DNA from 4 places in the Sinomonas atrocyanea genome. Region 2 is predicted to be linked to each of the others. Evidence: riboswitches for the same ligand, from Rfam matches in the RefSeq annotation. Region 2 holds a riboswitch; each other region holds the start of a gene.

Region 1 (4,886 bases), 1.6 Mb from region 2:
GTGCAGCTCCGGGCCCGACGGCGGGTGGTAGTCCGGCTTGTGGACGTCGCCGGCGTGCATGATGCGCGAGAGCCGGTGGACCCAGGGGATGCGCGTGTCGAGCTGGTTCCACACGAGCCCGGCGCGGCCGCCCGGACGGAGGAGGCGGGCCGCCTCGCGGGTCGCGGCCGCCGGGTCGAACCAGTGCCAGGCCTGGGCGGCGACCACCACGTCCGTGGAGGCGTCCGGCAGCCCGGTCCGCTCGGCGGGGGCAGCGACGCACGTGACCGAGGGGAGCCTGGCGGCGAGCTGGGCCAGCATGTCCGCGGACGGGTCCACGGCGGTCACGGCGAGGCCGCGGGCCACGAGCAGCTCGGTGAACTTGCCGGTGCCGGCCCCGAGATCGACCGCGGTGCGCGCGCCGTCCGGGACGATCCAGTCGGCCGCCTCCCTCGGGTAGCCGGGGCGGACCCGTTCGTAGTGCTCGCCGCCGGCGGAGAACGCCCCGGCGAGCTCGCGCCGCCGCGCGTCGTCGAACTTCGGCCCGCCCCGTCCCATCAGTTCCTTTCGAGGATTCCGGCTCCCCACTCTACGTCGGGCGCGGCCCCTAGGGCGTGCGGACGACGCCGCTCACTCGCCGAGGCTGCACGGCGCCGCCCCCGCGGTGCCCGGGGTGTTGGGCGCCCAGGCGGGGAACGGCCGGGTGTCCCGGGCAGGGACCCATCGCCCGGCGTCGACGGCGTAGTCGATGCCCAGCCCGGCCTCGACGAGCTGCCCGACCGCTGCCACGAGCCGCTCGACGTCCTCGAGCCGGGAGCCGACGCCGAAGCTGGCCCGCAGGGAGCCCGCCGGCAGCCCGAGCCGGGTCAGGGCAGGATGGGCGCAGAATCGCCCGTCCCGCACGCCGATGCCGTGCTCTGCGGAGAGGTAGGCGGCCGCGAGGCCCGCGTCGTAGCCGGCAATCGAGAAGTTCACCACGCCGATCGCCGACGGCGCGTCGGCGAAGAGGCGGTGGACGCCGACGCCGTCGATCGCCTCCAGGCCGTCCACGAGCGCGGCGCGCAGCTGCTCCTCGTGGCGGGTCCACGCGACGGGGTCCAGGGCGCCGAGGACCTCGGCGGCGCGGGCGAGCGTCGCCGCGCCGAGGACGTTGGGGGAGCCGGCCTCGTGCCGGGCCGGCCCGGTGGCCCAGGCCACGGACTCGAGGCGGACCTCGCTGACGGCGCCGCCGCCGGCGAGGTGCGGCCGGCCGGCGTCGAGCCAGTCCGGCCGGCCCACGAGCACGCCGCTGCCGAAGGGGGCGTAGAGCTTGTGGCCCGAGAAGGCGAGGTAGTCGATGCCCGTGACGGCTCCGGGGTCCCCCGCCATGTCGATCCGGCGGTGCGGGGCCAGCTGGGCGGCGTCGACGAGGATCCTGGCCCCGTGGGCGTGGGCGAGGGCGGCGAGCTCGGCGAGGGGGAGGACTTCCCCGGTGACGTTGGAGGCCCCGGTCACGGCGAGGAGGCCCACCCCGCCGTGGGCGAGCTCTGCGCCGAGGCGCTCGAGCGTCTCGGCGACCGTGTCCGCGGCGACGACGCTGCGGTGCGGGCGGCCCTGCCAGGGCAGGAGGTTCGCGTGGTGCTCGATGTCCAGGTAGAGGACGTCGAGGCCGGGCGGGACGCAGCCGGCGAGCAGGTTGAGGGAGTCGGTGGTGTTGCGCGTGAACACGACCGCGTCGTCCGGCCTCGCCCCGGCGAAGGCGCGCACGGTTCCGCGCGCGTTCTCGTAGACGCTCGTGCTGATCTGCGAGGCGTAGCCGGCGCCGCGGTGCACGCTCGCGTAGAAGGGCAGCACCTCGGTGAGGTGGTCGGCGACCTCGGCCAGCGCCGGGGCGGAGGCCGCGTAGTCGAGATTGGCGTACCGGACGCTCCCGCCGGTCACGAGCGGCGCGGCGAGGTCGGCGCCGACGACGGCGGCGAGTGGCTCGAGCGCGTCGGGGTACCGCGCGCTCAGCTCGGCAGCGTCGGCGGTGGGGGACAGGACAGTGCTCATCGGCGTTCCTCACAGGCGAGGGACCCTCGGGTCCGCGCTTGCCGCATCCGTTCCGGACCGGCCCGGTCGTCACCCGGGGCACCCCGCCGCGTCTGGGAGGGTTGCCGGCCAGCAAACCGGGGTTTCGCGCTGGCACTCGTGACCTTGGCAAAGACCCTAGGGCACGCGGGAGGGCCGCGCACGCCGGGCGGCGCGCAGCGGGTCAGTGTGACGAACGGTGACGGGGCGCGGGCCGGCTGCCGGGGCCCGCGTCAGTCCGGCAGGAGGTCGTCGCGGCCGGGGTTCAGCTTGCCGAGCACCTCGGAGTGCAGGATCCCGTTGGTCGCGAGCGCATTGCCGCCCCACGGGCCGTCCTGCCCGTCCAGGGAGGTGAAGCGGCCCCCCGCCTCGGTGACGATGGGCACGAGGGCGGCCATGTCGTAGAGGGCGAGCTCGGGCTCTGTGGCGATGTCCACGGCGCCCTCGGCGACGAGGCAGTAGGACCAGAAGTCCCCGTAGGCGCGGGTCCGCCAGACCTCGTCGGTGAGGCCGAGGAAGTCCTCGAGGCTCCCGCGCTCCTTCCAGCCCGAGAGCGAGGAATAGGACAGCGATGCGTCCTGCAGCTTCGAGACGTCGGAGACCTTCAGCCGCGTGGCGGAGGCGAGGGAGCGCCCCGTGTAGGCGCCGGTGCCCTTGGCCGCCCACCACCGCCGGCCGAGGGCCGGGGCGCTCACCACGCCGACCACGATCTCGTCGCCGTCGGCCAGGGCGATCAGGGACGCCCACACGGGCACGCCGCGGACGAAGTTCTTGGTGCCGTCGATCGGGTCGATGATCCAGCGGCGGGACCCGTGGCCCGTGGTCCCGAACTCCTCGCCCACCACCGCGTCGCGGGGCCGGGAGCGGGAGAGCTGCCCGCGGATCGCCTCCTCGGCGGCGCGGTCGGCGTCGGTGACCGGGGTCAGGTCCGGCTTGGTCTCCACCTTCAGGTCGAGGGCCTTGAACCGCTCCATCGTCTGGGCGTCGACCGAGTCCGCCAGGACGTGGGCGAGGCGGAGGTCGTCGTTGTACGAGGTCTCGGTCACTGAGGTCATGGACCCCACGCTATCCCCTGGGGCGCGCGCCGGCCGCGAGGCACAGCCGAGACGGGAGCACAGCCTAGACGCCGAGTTCCTTCTCGTCCTGCGCTTCCTCCCGCGGGCCGGCCCCGAGGAGGCGGCGCAGCGACGCGAGGCGGGCCGGGCCGGCGTCGCCCGCGTGCCCGCCGGCGACCCACGCGTCGAGGCCGCAGCCCACTGCCGCGGCGTCATGCCGGCAGCCGCGTTCGCATGCCTCGATGCCCGGCTCGAGGTCCGCGAAGGCGTGCAGGATCCGGTCGGGGTCCACGTGGGCGAGCCCGAACGAGCGGATCCCGGGAGTGTCGATGATCCAGCTGCCCGACGGGGCGTCGGCGAGGCGCAGCGCGAGCGCCGAGGAGGAGGTGTGCCGGCCGCGCCCGGTCACCGCGTTGACCCCGCCGGTGGCGCGGTCGGCGCCGGTGAGCGCGTTGACCATGGTGGACTTGCCCACGCCCGAGTGGCCGAGCAGTACCGTCACGTGGCCCTCGAGCTGGGCGCGGAGCCGCTCCACGGCCTCGTCGTCGAGCCGGGCCGAGGCGCCGTCTTCGGTTTGGGCGCCCTCTGCGGGCTCCTCGGCGGTGCGGCTCACGACGACGGTGAGGGGCAGGAGCCGGTAGTTGGCCAGGAGCGCGGCCGGATCCTTCAGGTCCGCCTTCGTCACGAGCAGCAGTGGCTCAATCCCGGCATCGTAGGCCGCGACGAGGGCCCGGTCGATGAAGCCGGTGCGGGGCTCGGGGTTGGCAGCGGCGACCACGATCACGAGCTGGTCCGCGTTCGCGACGACGACCCGCTCGTCCGGGTCCGTGTCGTCGGCGCTGCGCCGCAGGACGGTCGAGCGCTCCTCGATGCGGACGAGCCGTGCGAGGGTGTCGGGCCGGCCGCTGACGTCGCCCACCAGGCCCACGAAGTCGCCGGGCACCACGGGCGTGCGGCGCAGCTCCCGGGCCCGTGCGGCGATCACCACCCGCTCCTGGGGCGTGTCCTCGTCGAGGACCGCCGTGTAGCGCCCGCGGTCCACCGTGACGATGCGGCCCACGACGGCGTCCTCGTGGCTCGGCCGGTCCTTGGTGCGCGGACGGCTGCCACGCTTGTTCGGGCGGACGCGGACGTCGCTCTCGTCCCACTCGCGCTGCCCCATGCTAGGAGCCGGCTCCCGCCTGCGCGTGCTGGCCCAGCATGCGCGCCCACATCTGGGGGAACTCCGGCATGGTCTTGGACGTCGTGGCGATGTCCTCGACCTCGACCCCGGGGACGGCGAGCCCCAGGATGGCGCCGGCGGTGGCCATGCGGTGGTCGGCGTAGGAGCGGACCACGCCGCCGTGCAGCGGGGCGGGCCGGATCACGAGGCCGTCGTCGGTCTCCTCGGCGTCCCCTCCGAGCCGGGTGATCTCGGCGACGAGCGCCGCGAGCCGGTCCGTCTCGTGCCCGCGGAGGTGCGCGATGCCGGTGAGCCGCGAGGGCGAGTCGGCGAGCGCGCACAGCGCCGCGACCGTCGGGGCGAGCTCGCTCGTGTCGGCCAGGTCCGCTCCGGTGATGCGCTCCCCGCCGCGGACGGTGAGGGTGCCGGCGTCGAGGGTCACCTCGGCTCCGAGGCGGGGGAGGATCTCGCGCCAGGCGTCGCCGACCTGGGTGGTGTGCTCGGGCCAGTTGGGGACGCGGACGGTGCCCCGGGTGGCGAGGGCCGCGGCGAGGAACGGGCCCGCGTTGGAGAGGTCCTGCTCGATCCGGACATCGAAGGCCCGGATGGGGCCGGGCGAGACGACCCAGTGGTGGGGGACC
Region 2 (4,886 bases):
GCGGCGTCGGTGTCCACGTAGGACTCGTACTCGGCGAGCTTCGCGGCGGCGGCCTCGTCCGTCTCGGCCACGATCACGGTCGCGAGGTTGAACGCCTTCACGGAGTCCGGCGCGCGGCCGGCGGCGGCGAGTTCCGCCCTGAGCCCGTCGGTGAACTTCTTCGCCTGCGCGGGCGTGGAGCTGGAGAAGAACACGGCCTCGGCATGCTTCGCGGCGAAGGCCTTGCCGCGGGCCGAGGCGCCGGCCTGGAAGAGCAGGGGGGTCCGCTGCGGGGAGGGTCCGACCAAGGCGGGGCCGGGCACCCGGTAGGCGTCGCCGTCGTGCGCGATCCCGCGGACCCCGGCGGGGTCGGCGAAGAGGTTCGCGGCGGCGTCGGCGACCAGCGCGCCGTCGTCCACCGAGCCCTCCCACAGCTTGTAGACCACGTCCATGAATTCCTCGGCGCGATCGTAGCGCTCATCGTGCGGCACCTGGGTGTCGAGGCCGAGGTTCCGCGCGGCCGACTCCTGGTAGGAGGTGACGATGTTCCACGCGAGCCGGCCGCCCGTGAGGTGGTCCAGCGTGCCGAACCGGCGGGCCAGGAGGTAGGGGTGGTCGTAGGTGACGGAGGCGGTGACGCCGAAGCCGAGCCGCTCGGTGGCCGCCGCGAGGGCGGACACGATCAGCAGCGGGTCGAGGGCCGGGTACTGGACCCCGCCGCGGACGGCCGCGTCGGCGCTGCCGCCGTAGACGTCGTACTGGCCGAGCACGTCCGCGAAGAAGATCCCGTGGAAGCCGCCGTCCTCGAGGGCCTTGGCGAGCCCGGTCCAGTAGCCCAGCTCCGCGAAGCGGTGGGCCTGCGAGTCGGGGTGTCGCCACAGGCCCGGCGACTGGTGCACCGGCACGAGCATCTCGAACGCGTTCAGCAGCAGGGGCTTGGTCACGGGGTTCCTTCCGGATTCGGGTTCCGTGGGCGGGGACTTGGGGGGGCGGACGACGGCGGGCGGCGCCTCAGGCGCCCGCTCCGCCCTCCGCGGTGGCCGGCTGGGCGGCGCGGAGGCCGACCGGGTCCTTGGCGGCGAGGGCCGCCGCCGTGGTGAGGACGCCGAGCACGGCGAACCAGCCGCACACGAGCCACGGCGCCCCGCCCCCGGCCTGGAGCAGGGCCGCGGCGACGAGCGGGGTGACCGCCGCGGAGAGCACGGTGCCGACCTGGTAGCCGAACGAGACTCCCGAATAGCGCAGCTCGGTGGGGAACTGCTCGGCGAACCACGCGGCCTGGGGGCCGTAGATCGCGTCATGGAGGATGTTCATCCCGACGAGGAGCACGAGCGGGAGGAAGGCCAGGCTGCCATGGTCGAGGAACCAGAAGAACGGCCAGATGAGCACCACGACGCCCACGGACGCCCCGACGGCGATGCGCCGGCGTCCGATCCGGTCGGAGAGCCAACCCCAGAACGGGCCCGAGAGCAGCCCGATGGCGGAGACGATGAGGATCGCGGCCAGGCCCGAGGTGGTGTCGTGGCGGCGGTCCTTGAGGTACCCGAGGATGTACACGGTCATGAGCGTGTAGATGGCGGGCTGGACGAGCCGCATACCGATGGTCACGAGGATTCCGCGCGGGTGCTCGCGCAGCACGCGCGCCACGGGCCGGGCCACGGTGCGCGCGGCATCCTTGACCGCCGTGAACTCCTCTGCGTCGGTCACGCCCAGGCGGATCCACAGGCCGATCAGGACGAGGACGCCGGAGAGGAGGAACGGCAGCCGCCACCCGAACGACTGGAACTGCTCAGGGGTGAGGAACCCCTGCGTGAGCGCGTACGCGCCGGTGGCCAGGAGCATGCCGGCCGCCGAGCCCACCTGCGTGAACGAGCCGAAGAGTCCGCGCCGGCCGGCCGGGGCGTGCTCGACGGAGAGCAGCGCGGAGCCGCCCCACTCGGCGCCGGCGGAGAGGCCCTGGATGAGCCGGAGTCCCACGAGTCCCACCACGGCGAGGATGCCGATGGAGGCATAGTTCGGCAGGACGCCGATGAGGGTGGAGGCGATGCCCATGGTCAGCAGGGAGGCCACGAGCAGGGCCTTGCGGCCGATCCGGTCCCCGAGGTGGCCGGAGATGACGCCGCCGAGGGGCCGCGCGATGAACCCGACCGCGTAGGTGGCGAACGAGGCCAGGACGCCCACGAGCGGGCTCGCGTCGGGGAAGAACTGCTTGTTGAACACGAGGGCCGAGGCCGTGCCGTAGAGGTAGAAGTCGTACCACTCGATGGTGGTGCCGACGAACGCCGAGGCGAGGATGCGGCGCTTGGCGCGCAGGGCGGTGCCGAGTCCCGGCTCGGTTCTCAGGAGGGTGGCCATACAGGTCCTCTTCGGGTCGCGGCGCGAGGCTCGCTCAGGCGCCATACTTACGGCGCCGGGGGCCCGCGCGCCGTCGAATCCTCACCTGGGGCACCCCACTACAGCCGGAGGGTTGCCGTCCGGCAAGCCAGGGCTTGATGCCGGAACTCTTGATTCTTCGCCCAGTCTGCCGGTGGGCGCCCCGCCTGACGAAACGCACCCGTCACGGAGGTTCACACTCGCCCCACCCCGCCTTCTGAAGGTCACCTCCTGAAGGTCACCTCCTGAAGGTCAGCTCCTGAAGGTCAGCTCCTGCGGGAGCGACCCGCTGGACCTGACTTCCAGGACGTGACTTCCAGAAGGTGACCTTCAGGAGGTGACTTCCAGACGGAGGGGGGACTCAGTAGTCGGGGTTGCTCGGGATGATGAGCCCCGTCTCGTACCCGTACACGACCGCCTGCACCCGGTCGCGCAGGTGCAGCTTGGTCAGGATCCGGCGCACGTGGCTCTTCACGGTGGCCTCGGAGAGGAAGAACCGGTGCGCGATCTCCGCGTTGCTCAGGCCCTCGCAGATGGCCCGCAGGACCTCGAGTTCGCGCGGCGTCAGCTCCTTGAGCAGGGGGTCCGGGGCGGCGCCGCCGTTGCTCCGGGCGGGCGCGCCGCCGCTGCGGACGTAGGTCTCGAGGAGCCGCTGGGTCACGCGGGGGCTCACGACGGCGTCCCCGCTGGCCACGAGCCGCACGGCCTGGACGAGTTCGGCGGGCGCCACGTCCTTGAGCAGGAACGCCGAGGCGCCGGCCTGGAGGCCGGAGAACGCGTACTCGTCGAGATCGAAGGTGGTCAGGATGATGACGCGGGCAGGGCTGTGGGCGGCGGCGATGCGCCGTGTGGCCTCGATGCCGTCCATGACCGGCATCCGCACGTCCATGAGCACCACGTCGGGGCGCAGCGACTCGGTGAGCTTCACGGCCTCGGCGCCGTTGCCGGCCTCGCCGACCACCTCGATCCCGTCCTCGGACTCGAGGACGAGCCGGAAGCCCATCCGCAGCAGCGGCTGGTCGTCGACGAGCAGGAGCCTCAAGGGCCCCTCGCCGTGGTGGTGCTCCGTCTCGCTCATGCGTCCCCCTCCGCCCAGTGCTGCTCGTCCACCAGCAGCTCGGTCTCCACGACCCATCCTCCCCCGGCCCGCGGGCCCGCGCGGAGGGTGCCGCCGTAGAGGGCGGCCCGCTCCCGCATCCCGGCGATGCCGGCTCCCGTCCCGAGGCGAGGCCGCGCGCCGTCGGCCGCCGCGCCGTCGTTCTCGATCCGGACCCGCACGGTGCTGCCCTCGCGTGCCACCTCGACCTCGACGCGGGAGACCCCGCGCCCGTAGCGGAGCGCGTTGGTCAGGGACTCCTGGACGATCCGGTAGACGGCGAGCTGGAAGGCGGGGTCCGCGGGCGGGGCGGCCCCGGTGAGTGTGAGGACGGCGGGGAGCCCCGCGGTCCGGAACCCGGCCACGAGCGACTGCAAGCTCTCGGTGCCGGGGGCGGGTGCGAGGCTTGCCTCCGATGCCGGCTCGCGGAGCACCCCGAGGACGCGGCGCATGTCCGCCAGGGCGGTGCGCCCGGTACGGGACAGCTCGCCGAGGACCTCCTGGGCCCTGTCCGGGTCCTTCGCGGCGATCTTCGCGGCGCCGTCGCTGAGGGCGACCATGACCGTGAGCGAGTGCGCGACGACGTCGTGCATCTCCCGGGCGATCCGGTTGCGCTCCTGGACGGAGGCCAGCTCGGCCCTGCGCATGGCCCAGGCCCGGATCTCGGCCTGGTGCTCGCGGGTGCCGCGGACCCAGGCTCCGAGCCCGGCGGCGAGGACGTCCATGAGCAACACGGAGACCGCGGCGACCAGGCCCACGTAGCGGGCGTTCTCCGGGACGGCGGGGCCGCGGGGGGTGTAGACGAACGCGTAGTAGACGGAGGCGGGGACCGAGGCGAGCACGGATGCGCCGAAGGCGACGAGCGCCGGGGCTGAGACGGCCACGGCGTAGAGCGCGAAGAAGACCGCCGCGCTCATGACCGAGCTGTTCGGGGACTGGTAGAGCAGGGCGGCGTCGATCGCCACGGTCACCACCAGCACGGCCCACGGGGACCGGCGCCGCCCCAGCAGGGCCGCCTGCTGGACGGCCAGCAGGGCCAACCGCCACCAATTGCCGTGCAGGGCGTACTCGGCGAAGAGCGGCCCCGCGAGGAACGCGGCCGCGGCGACGACGATCCAGTCCATCGCCACGGGACGGTCGGCCAGGTACGCGCGGACGCGGCCCCGCCGTGGCGGGACCGCGAGGGCGAGCGCCTGCGCGCCGGGAGCGTGCACGGTCCTCCTACACGTCCCGCTGCTTGAGCGTGGTGAAGGCGGCGAAGAGGAGCACCACCACATAGGCGGCGATGACCAGCGTGCCCTGCCAGGGCTCGAGGAGGGAGGAGTCCAGGGGCTGGCTGGACCCTGCCTCGAGCATGGACTGGAACGCGTTGGTGGGGAGGTACTTGCGTGCCTCCTTGAAGAAGTCGTTCGGAATGAGCTGGAAGATGATCGGGAGC
Region 3 (4,886 bases), 700 kb from region 2:
CGGAGCTGCTGCTGACCGAGCCTGAGCTCGCCGAGACGCTCGAGAACTACTTCAGGGCCTCGATGGACGTCTCCGCGTGCGCCCACGCCATGCAGATCCACCGGAACACCGTGTACTACCGCGTCGGCAAGGCAGAGCGCCTCACGGGGCTGGACCTCGGGCGCCCTGCCCACGCGACCATCGTGCAGCTCCACCTCGGCCTGTGGCAGCGCGGGGACCTCGACGGCGCCAGGAGCGGACGCTGATGCGGGGCACGGCCCTGCTGCGCGCCGAGCGCGGCGTCGGGCTCGAGGGCGACGCCCTCGGAGGGCTCCTCGACGACCTCGTCCGCGAGTTCCGCCCCGCACGGATGGCGGGCTCCGTCCCCGGCCACATCCCGCACCTCGCGTCAGCCGACTTCACAAGCTTCGGGATCGCCGTGGCCATGGTCTCGGGGGAAGTCTTCACGGCAGGAGACGCCGGGGACCCGTTCCTGATCCAGAGCATCTCGAAGGTATTCTCCCTGGCGCTGGCCCTCGGCCGCGAGGACGGCCCCGACCTGTGGTCCAGGGTCCTCCGCGAGCCCTCGGGCACCGCGTTCAACTCCCTCGTCCAGCTCGAGGCCGAGCGGGGCATCCCGCGCAACCCGTTCATCAACGCGGGCGCGCTCGTGGTGACCGACCACCTCCTCGATGCCTTCGGCAACGCCAGCGAGGAGGTGCTCGGACTGCTCTCCTCCCCCACCGGGCGCAGCGCCGTCAACGTGGAGGCCTTCGAATCCGAGCTGGCCAGGAGCGAGCGCAACTTCGCCCTCGCCCACTTCCTCGCCGACCTCGGCAATCTGCGCAATCCCCCCGCGGAGGTCGTCCGCCACTATGTCCGCCAGTGCTCGATCGAGATGTCCTGCGCCGACGTCGCCCGCGCGGGCCTCTTCCTGGCGAACAACGGGGTGGGCCCCTCCGGGCGGGTGGTCTCCGCCTCGGCCGCCAAGCGGATCGGCGCCGTCATGCTCACGTGCGGGATGTACGACGCGGCCGGCGAGTTCGCCTACCGCGTCGGGCTGCCGAGCAAGAGCGGCGTGGGCGGCGGCATCCTCACCGTCGTGCCCGGCATCTGCTCCATCTGCGTGTGGAGTCCGCGCCTCGATGCCCACGGCAACTCCCTCGCGGGCGCCTCAGCGCTCGCGGAACTGGCAGAGCGCACCGGCTGGTCCATCTTCTGAGCCCGAGCGCTCTCCCCCTCCCCCTCACCCTTCCCTCTCCGCCCCCTGCGAAAGGATCCGCCATGCCCGAAACCGAGCCCACCACGGAAGTCGCCGATCATCGTGAGGACCACGGTCATGCCCATGCGGCCGACCATGTGATCCATGCCGAGGACGCCGGCTACCACAAGGGCCTGAAGGCCCGGCAGATCCAGATGATCGCGATCGGCGGCGCGATCGGCACCGGCCTGTTCCTGGGCGCCGGCGGGCGCCTGGCCGCGGCCGGGCCCTCGCTCGTGTTCGCCTACGCGATCTGCGGCGCGTTCGTCTTCCTCATCCTCCGCGCCCTCGGCGAGCTCGTCCTCCACCGGCCCTCCTCCGGCTCCTTCGTCTCCTACGCCCGGGAGTTCTTCGGCGAGAAGGCCGCCTACATCTCCGGCTGGTTCTACTGGATCAACTGGGCCATGACCACCATCGTGGACACCACCGCCGCCGCCCTCTACATGCACTTCTTCGGCAAGTACGTCCCCTGGATCGCCGCCGTGCCCCAGTGGGCCTGGGCCCTGATCGCCCTCGTGCTCGTCCTGGCCCTGAACCTGGTCTCCGTGAAGGTCTTCGGCGAGATGGAATTCTGGTTCGCCCTGATCAAGGTCGCCGCCCTGCTGGCCTTCCTCGCCCTGGGCATCTACTTCGTCCTCTTCGGCACCCCCACCGGCGCCACCACCGGCCTGACCCTCATCTCCGACCACGGCGGCCTCTTCCCCATGGGCCTGGCCCCCATGATCATGCTCATGCAGGGCGTCGTCTTCGCCTACGCCTCCGTCGAGCTCGTCGGCACCGCCGCCGGCGAGACCGAGAACCCCGAGAAGATCATGCCCCGCGCCATCAACTCCGTCGTGGCCCGCATCGCCGTCTTCTACGTCGGCTCCGTCATCCTCCTCTCCCTCCTGCTGCCCTACACCGCCTACCAGAAGGGCGTCAGCCCCTTCGTGACCTTCTTCGGCTCCATCGGCGTCGGCGGCGTGGACGTGATCATGAACCTCGTCGTCCTCACCGCCGCCCTGTCCTCCCTCAACGCCGGCCTCTACTCCACCGGACGCATCCTGCGCTCCATGGCCGCCGCCGGCTCCGCCCCCACGTTCGCCCTGCGCATGAACAAGGCCGGCGTCCCCTACGGCGGCATCGCCATCACCGCCGTCGTCTCCCTCCTGGGCGTGCCGCTGAACTACCTCGTCCCCGCCGACGCCTTCGAGATCGTCCTCAACGTCGCCTCCGTCGGCATCATCTCCACCTGGGCCACCATCGTCATCTGCCAGATCCAGCTGCACCGCTGGGCCAAGAAGGGCTGGACCACCCGCCCCGCCTTCCGCATGCCCGGCGCCCCCTACACCGGCTACATCACCCTGGCCTTCCTCGTCGCCGTCTTCATCATGGTCCTCATCGACTCCCCCTGGACCCTCCTGGCCACCGCCGTCGCCTGCATCCTCATGGTCATCGGCTGGTACGCCTCCCGCGAACGCATCCACGAGATCGCCGCCGCCCGCGACGGCTACACCGGCGCAGCCCCCGTCGTCGCCAACCGCACCCGACACGACTGACCCACCCCGCGGCCCGGCCGCCGGGGGTCCGGCCGGGCCGCGCCCCATCCGCATATTGCCAATCGTTACCGCAGCCCCATGGTCGGCCCCAGTGCCCCGTGCTACGTTCAATCGAAGAGTAATGAGCGCCAGTGCCAAGCCCTGACTTAGCTGGCCGGCAACCCTCCAAGCGGCGGGGTGCCTCAGGTGAGTACTCGGCATTCGTCTTCGATACGCAAGCCCGAAGGAGCCCCGTCATGCCCGACACAGCAACCGAGCAGACCGCGGCGGCAGCCGCGACCACCCCGCTCAACGACCCGGCGGCCCCGGGCAGCCCCGCCGAGGAGAAGCTGGCCTACCGGCTCCTGACCGGCCCGGACACCCGCGAATTCTGCGCCCGCATCTCGCAGGCCCTCGCCGACGGGTACGTGCTCCACGGCAGCCCGGCCGCCACCTTCAACGGCACCGACGTCATCGTGGCCCAGGCCGTGGTCCTCCCCCACACGGTGGCCAGGGCGGACGCCGCGGTGGCCTCCGCCGTCGACTCCCTCGAGTACGAGGGCGAGGGCCACGCGTGAGCTACGCGGGCGACCTCACCCCGGAGGAGGCCTGGTCCAAGCTCGCGAGCGGCGAGGCCGTGCTCGTGGACGTGCGCACCGAGGAGGAGTGGGCGCACGTGGGCATTCCCGATACCAAGGGCACCGAGAACGATCCGCTCTTCATCCCCTGGGTGTTCGAGGGCGGCATCCCCAATCCGGACTTCGTGATGGAGCTCGAACTCCAGGGGCCCGACGACAGGACGACCCCCCTGCTGTTCCTCTGCCGCTCCGGCCACCGCTCCGCGGCCGCGGCCGCCGTGGCCACAAACCTCGGCTTCACCGCGTACAGCGTCCTCGAGGGCTTCGAGGGCGTGCCCGGGCCGGACGGCCAGCGGACGGTCAACGGGTGGAAGAACCGCGGACTGCCGACCAATCTTGGACAGGACTGAAGACTTACGTGAGCTTTGACATCAACGCCGCCAGCTGGAGCGAGGACACGCAGGCGGTGCGGGGCGGACTCCTGCGCACCGACTTCCAGGAGACGTCCGAGGCGCTCTTCCTCACCTCCGGATTCGTCTACTCCTCCGCCGAGGCCGCCGAGCGGGCGTTCACCGGCGAGGAAGAGCGCTTCGTCTACTCGCGCTACGGCAACCCCTCCGTCGCCACCTTCCAGGAGCGGCTCCGGCTGCTCGAGGGGACCGAGGCCTGCTTCGCGACCGCATCCGGCATGTCCGCGGTGTTCACCGCGCTGGCGGCCCTGCTGGGAGCCGGGGACCGGGTCGTCGCGGCGCGCAGCCTGTTCGGCTCGTGCTTCGTGATCCTCAACGAGATCCTGCCCCGCTGGGGCGTTGAGACGGTGTTCGTGGACGGCCCCGACCTGGACCAGTGGCGCGAGGCGCTCTCCCGGCCCACCACCGCCGTGTTCTTCGAGTCCCCATCGAACCCGATGCAGGAGCTCGTGGACATCCAGGCCGTCGCGGACCTTGCGCATGCCGCGGGCGCGAAGGTCGTCGTCGACAACGTCTTCGCCACCCCCCTGCTCCAGCGCAGCCTGGACTTCGGTGCCGACGTCATCGTGTACTCCGGCACCAAGCACATCGACGGCCAGGGCCGCGTGCTCGGCGGCGCCGTGCTCGGCACGAAGGAGTTCATCGACGGGCCGGTGAAGAACCTCATGCGCCACACGGGCCCGGCGCTCTCGGCCTTCAACGCCTGGGTGCTCTCCAAGGGCCTGGAGACGATGGGGCTGCGCGTGCGGCACTCCTCGGCGAGTGCCCTCGCGATCGCCGAATGGCTCGAGGCGCGGCCCGAGGTCCGCTGGGTCAAGTACCCGCATCTCGCCTCGCACCCGCAGTACGAGCTCGCGAAGAAGCAGATGAGCGCCGGCGGAACCGTCATCACCTTCGAGCTGGATGCCCCGAGGGCCAGGGCAAGGAGGCGGCCTTCCGCCTGCTCAACGGGCTTCAGGTCATCGACATCTCCAACAACCTCGGCGACTCGAAGTCCCTCATCACCCACCCCGCCACGACGACCCACCGGGCCATGGGCCCCGAGGGGCGCGCGGCGATCGGGCTCGGCGACGGCGTGCTG
Region 4 (4,886 bases), 550 kb from region 2:
GCGCAGCTGGACGTGCCGATGACGACGACGCAGCTCGCCTGCGCGCTCGACCTCGCCGCCGGGACGGTCAACGCGCACCTCAAGGTGCTCGCGGAGTCGGGGCTCACCGAGCCGGTGCGCGCCGGGCGCGAGGTGTTCTACCAGCGCGGGCGGGTGGGCGAGGAGCTCCTGGCCCGGGCGTGAGCCCTCGAAACGGCGTAGGTGACTCTTCAAGCTGGCGTAGGTGACTCCTCGAAACGGCGTAGGTGACTCCTCAACGAGGGATACGCGCCGTTGAGGAGTCAGGTCCGCACCGTCGAGGGGTCATCTACGCGCCGTTGAGGAGTCAGCTGCGCCTAGCGGGCCGACCCCGCCGGAGCCGTTGCCTCGCCGATGCTGTGCAGGGCCACGGGCGAGGTCCCGTTGACGAACCAGTCCCCCAGCCCGCGCGCCTTGAACGCCGCCGGGTTGTGCGTCGCGACGGTCCGGGCATTGCGCCAGTGCCGGTCGAGCGCCTTGCCCCGGGACACGGCGGAGGCGCCGGCCGTGTCGAAGAGCTGCTGCGCGGCGTCGATCACGAGCGGCGGCACGGCCACCTGGGCGAGGTCGACGGCGACAGCTCCCCGCACGTAGCGGTCCTCGGCCGGGGCGTCGGGGCCGAGGGCGAGGGCGGCGTCGAGCTCGCGGGCCGCGGCGAGCACGGAGGACTCCGCGGCGAACGACTTGGCCGCGAGCTGCCCCACCAGGTTCAGGATGAGCGGGTCCTCGCGGAACAGCTGCCCGGACCCGGTCGAGAAGGTCCGCGTCCGCTTCGCCACGAGCGCCGAGGCGTCGCGCACCACGGCCTTCCCGATCCCGGCGAGGACCGTCAGGAGCATGAGCTGGAGGAAGGCCGGCTCATGCGTGGTGGACTCGGTGCGGGGCACGGCGTCCTCATCCGGGATCGGGACATCGCGGAACACGGCCGTCCCGGTGCCGGTCATCTGCTGGCCGAAGCCGTCCCAGTCGTCGCGAATCTCGACGCCGGGATGCCCGGTCGGCGCGATCGCGTACAGCCGCGCGGCCGATTCCTCCGGGGACGCCATGACGGCCACGTAGTCGGCGAAGATCGTGCCGGTCGTGTAGTACTTCTCGCCGGTGAGGAGCCACCCGTTGGCCGCGGGGGCGAGGCGCGTCTGGACGGTACCGAGGGCGTTGCCGGACTTCTCGGTCGCGGCGTTGCCGAAGAGGGCGCCGTCCGCGACCCGGCCGAACCACCGGGCCCGGAAGGCCTCGTCCTGCAGCGAGATGGTCTCCACGAACGCGAAGTGGGAGCGCAGCAGGTGTCCCACCGAGGAGTCCGCCGCGGAGAGGTCGATGAGCAGCCGGACGAGCGTCTCGATGGAGGCGCCGAAGCCGCCGTACTCGGCTGGCACCCGCACGCGGCCGAACCCGGCGTCCTTGAGCCAGCCGACCTGCTCGAACGGCAGGGCCCTGGCCAGCTCCCGGTCGAGCGCGCCGCCCTCGATCCGCGCGAAGACCGGGGCGAAGCGCTCGGCGAGCTCCGCGTACGAGGCGGAACCGCCCGCCGTCGTGCGTCCCATCAGTGCATTCCCCTCTCCGGCGGGCCGACCGGCGGGCACGCCACCGAACAGTATTCGGCGCGGCACCGGCTCCCGCGAGTGTGACGAAATAATTTGCATCGTTACGCGGTCTTTCGACAGAATCGGACTGACCATCCCGAGCGGCTGAGAGATCTGGATCTGTGACGCCGCAGCAACCCTGGCCCCGGCGGGACCGCCGTCCGGAGCCAAAGGTGCTACTGCCAGAAGCGATGGTGAGTGCTATGGAGCCTCGGCCCGAGCCCCACGTCGCGCCCGCACGTAAGGAGCGCACTATGTCCTTGTCTGGGATCGACCTCGAGACCCCGCTGAAGTTCGCCTACTGGGTGCCCAACGTCTCGGGTGGCCTCGTCGTCTCGACCATCGAGCAGCGGACCAACTGGGAGTTCGAGTACAACAGGAAGCTCGCCCGCATCGCGGAGGACTCGGGCTTCGAGTACGCCCTGACGCAGACCCGCTACGCCGCGAGCTACGGCGCGGACAAGCAGCACGAGGCCACCTCGTTCAGTCTCGCGCTGCTCATGGCCACCGAGCGGCTCAAGGTCATCTCGGCCGTGCACCCGGGCATGTGGCACCCGGGGGTGCTCGCAAAGTTCATCATCACCGCGGACCACCTCTCCGGCGGACGCGCGGCCGTGAACGTGGTCTCGGGCTGGCTCAAGGACGAGTTCGTGAACTTCGGCCTGGAGTGGCTCGAGCACGATGAGCGCTACGTCCGCACCGAGGAGTTCATCAACGCCCTCCGAGGCCTGTGGACGCAGAAGGAGTACTCGCAGTCGGGCAAGTACTACACGATCTCCGACTTCACGCTGAACCCGGCGCCGCTGGACGTCCCGGGCCGCCCGCACCCGGAGATCTTCTTCGGCGGCAACTCGACGGCCGCGCAGGCCGCTGCAGGCCGCACCGCGGACTGGTACTTCTCCAACGGCCGCGACATCGAGGGCTTCAAGGAGAACATCGCCGGGGTCCTGGCCGCCGCCCAGGACGGCCGCACCGCCCCCGCCGCGCCGCGCTTCGGCCTCAACGGCTTTGTGATCGCCCGCGACACGGAGAAGGAGGCCCAGGACACGCTCCGCGAGATCATCGCCAAGGCCCACCGGCCCGCCGTCGAGGGCTTCGCCGCCGCCGTCAAGGAGGCCGGCCAGTCCACCAAGGACGGCAAGGGCATGTGGGAGGACTCCACGTTCGAGGACCTCGTCCAGTACAACGACGGCTTCCGCACCAAGCTCATCGGCACCCCCGAGCAGATCGCCGAGCGGATCGTCGAGTACAAGAAGATCGGCGTGAACCTGTTCCTCACCGGCTACCTGCACTTCCAGGAGGAGCTCGAGGCGTTCGGCCGCGACGTCCTCCCGATCGTGCGCGAGCTCGAGGCGGACCTCGCCCGCAAGAACGGCACCGAGCTGCGCACTGACCTGCTGCCGGTCACGAGGCACGACGGCGCCGCCCGCCACCGCGCGGACCTCACCGGGGCGGACCTCGCCGGGGCGAACGCCTGATGGCGGAGCGCCAGTTCGGCTTCCGCACCCGCGCCCTGCACGCCGGCGGCACGCCCGACGCCGAGCACGGCGCCCGGGCGGTCCCGATCTACCAGTCGACCTCGTTCGTGTTCAAGGACTCGGACGACGCCGCCAACCTGTTCGCGCTGCAGAAGTACGGCAACATCTACTCCCGCATCGGCAACCCGACCGTCGCCGCCTTCGAGGAGCGCATCGCCTCGCTCGAGGGCGGCATCGGAGCGGTCGCGACGTCCTCCGGCATGGCCGCGGAGTTCATCACGTTCGCCGCGCTCACCCAGGCCGGGGACCACATCGTCGCCTCCTCCAAGCTCTACGGCGGCACGATCACCCAGCTCGACGTGACGCTGCGCCGGTTCGGGGTCGAGACCACGTTCGTGGACTCGACCGATCCGGCCGCGTTCAAGGCGGCCCTGCGCGAGAACACCAAGGCCGTGTACACCGAGGTGGTGGCCAACCCCTCCGGCGACATCGCCGACCTGGCCGGCCTCGCCGCCGTCGCCCATGAGCACGGAGTCCCGCTCGTGGTCGACTCGACGCTGACCCCGCCGTACATCTTGCGGCCCATCGAGCACGGCGCGGACATCGTGATCCACTCGGCCACGAAGTTCCTCGGCGGCCACGGGACCACGCTCGGCGGCGTGGTCGTGGAGTCCGGCACCTTCGACTGGGGCAACGGCAGATTCCCGACCATGACGGAGCCGGTGCCCAGCTACGGCAACGTCTCATGGTGGGGCAACTTCGGCGAGTACGGATTCCTCACCAAGCTGCGCTCCGAGCAGCTGCGCGACATCGGGCCGTCCCTGTCCGCGCAGTCCGCGTTCCAGCTCCTCCAGGGCGTCGAGACGCTCCCGCAGCGCATGGACAACCACCTCGCGAACGCCCAGCGCGTCGCCGAGTGGCTCGAGGCCGATCCGCGCGTCACCTACGTGAACTACGCGGGCCTGCCCTCGCACCCGCAGCACGCGTACGCGAAGGAGCTCCTGCCCCTCGGCGTGGGCTCGGTGTTCAGCTTCGGCGTCAGGGGTGGCCGCGAGGCCGGTGCCCGGTTTATCGAGGCGCTCCAGCTCGCCTCGCACCTGGCGAACATCGGGGACGCGCGCACGCTCGTGCTGCACCCCGGCTCGACGACGCACCAGCAGCTCTCCGCGGAGCAGCTCGTCGCGGCCGGCGTGCCGGCGGACCTCATCCGCCTCTCGGTGGGGCTCGAGGACGTCGAGGACATCATCTGGGACCTCGACCAGGCATTGGCTGCAAGCCAGACAGAGCCGCAGGAGATCACCGGCCTCGAGGAGGAGTTCGCCGCGCCGACCTACAGCGGCGAGGCCTGCTCCGTGCCCGCGAAGGGAGCGAACAAGTGAGCGTCGTCGGAACGACAGAAGCCGAGCGCACCTGGGTGGGTCCCTCCGCCCCCGAGCGGCTGAGGATCCTGCACGAGACGAAGGTCATCGCGATCGTCGGAGCCTCGGACAAGCCCAGCCGCGCGAGCTACTTCGTGGCCACGTACCTGCTCTCGTCCACGAAGTACCGCGTGTACTTCGTCAACCCGGTCGTGAAGAGCATCTTGGGGCAGCCGGTCTACGCCTCGCTCGCGGACCTGCCCGAGACCCCGGACCTCGTCGAGGTGTTCCGCAAGCACGACGACCTCCCCGGCGTGCTCGAGGAGGCCAAGGCGGTCGGCGCCAAGACCATCTGGCTCCAGCTCGGGTCCTGGCACGAGGGGGTCGCCGCGGACGCCGAGGCCGCCGGCCTGAACGTGGTAATGGACCGCTGCGTGAAGATCGAGCAC

Evidence for each region. Region 2 has a riboswitch for S-adenosylmethionine ahead of SA2016_RS20045 (MFS transporter). Riboswitches for the same ligand answer to the same signal wherever they lie in the genome.
Region 1: linked by a shared signal. The riboswitch ahead of SA2016_RS12810 (aminotransferase class V-fold PLP-dependent enzyme) and the one ahead of SA2016_RS20045 (MFS transporter) in region 2 are both predicted to bind S-adenosylmethionine.
Region 3: linked by a shared signal. The riboswitch ahead of SA2016_RS16865 (DUF1737 domain-containing protein) and the one ahead of SA2016_RS20045 (MFS transporter) in region 2 are both predicted to bind S-adenosylmethionine.
Region 4: linked by a shared signal. The riboswitch ahead of sfnG (dimethylsulfone monooxygenase SfnG) and the one ahead of SA2016_RS20045 (MFS transporter) in region 2 are both predicted to bind S-adenosylmethionine.

What each region holds. Positions count from the first base shown of each region.
Region 1 is NZ_CP014518.1:2,779,026-2,783,911, reverse strand. Features, by position in the region: gene SA2016_RS12815 (class I SAM-dependent methyltransferase) at 1-537, opposite strand, end outside; gene SA2016_RS12810 (aminotransferase class V-fold PLP-dependent enzyme) at 610-2,010, opposite strand; SAM riboswitch class IV at 2,040-2,154, opposite strand; gene hisN (histidinol-phosphatase) at 2,262-3,083, opposite strand; gene rsgA (ribosome small subunit-dependent GTPase A) at 3,148-4,245, opposite strand; gene aroA (3-phosphoshikimate 1-carboxyvinyltransferase) at 4,247-4,886, opposite strand, start outside.
Region 2 is NZ_CP014518.1:4,365,747-4,370,632, forward strand. Features, by position in the region: gene SA2016_RS20040 (LLM class flavin-dependent oxidoreductase) at 1-923, opposite strand, end outside; gene SA2016_RS20045 (MFS transporter) at 991-2,334, opposite strand; SAM riboswitch class IV at 2,373-2,489, opposite strand; gene SA2016_RS20050 (response regulator) at 2,714-3,430, opposite strand; gene SA2016_RS20055 (sensor histidine kinase) at 3,427-4,662, opposite strand; gene SA2016_RS20060 (hypothetical protein) at 4,670-4,886, opposite strand, start outside.
Region 3 is NZ_CP014518.1:3,666,536-3,671,421, forward strand. Features, by position in the region: gene SA2016_RS16850 (PucR family transcriptional regulator) at 1-245, shown strand, start outside; gene SA2016_RS16855 (glutaminase) at 245-1,201, shown strand; gene SA2016_RS16860 (amino acid permease) at 1,264-2,778, shown strand; SAM riboswitch class IV at 2,896-3,005, shown strand; gene SA2016_RS16865 (DUF1737 domain-containing protein) at 3,015-3,335, shown strand; gene SA2016_RS16870 (rhodanese-like domain-containing protein) at 3,332-3,745, shown strand; partial or broken gene SA2016_RS16875 (O-succinylhomoserine sulfhydrylase) at 3,754-4,886, shown strand, end outside.
Region 4 is NZ_CP014518.1:500,793-505,678, reverse strand. Features, by position in the region: gene SA2016_RS02435 (ArsR/SmtB family transcription factor) at 1-183, shown strand, start outside; gene SA2016_RS02430 (acyl-CoA dehydrogenase family protein) at 336-1,562, opposite strand; SAM riboswitch class I at 1,691-1,799, shown strand; gene sfnG (dimethylsulfone monooxygenase SfnG) at 1,856-3,079, shown strand; gene SA2016_RS02420 (O-acetylhomoserine aminocarboxypropyltransferase/cysteine synthase family protein) at 3,079-4,458, shown strand; gene SA2016_RS02415 (CoA-binding protein) at 4,455-4,886, shown strand, end outside.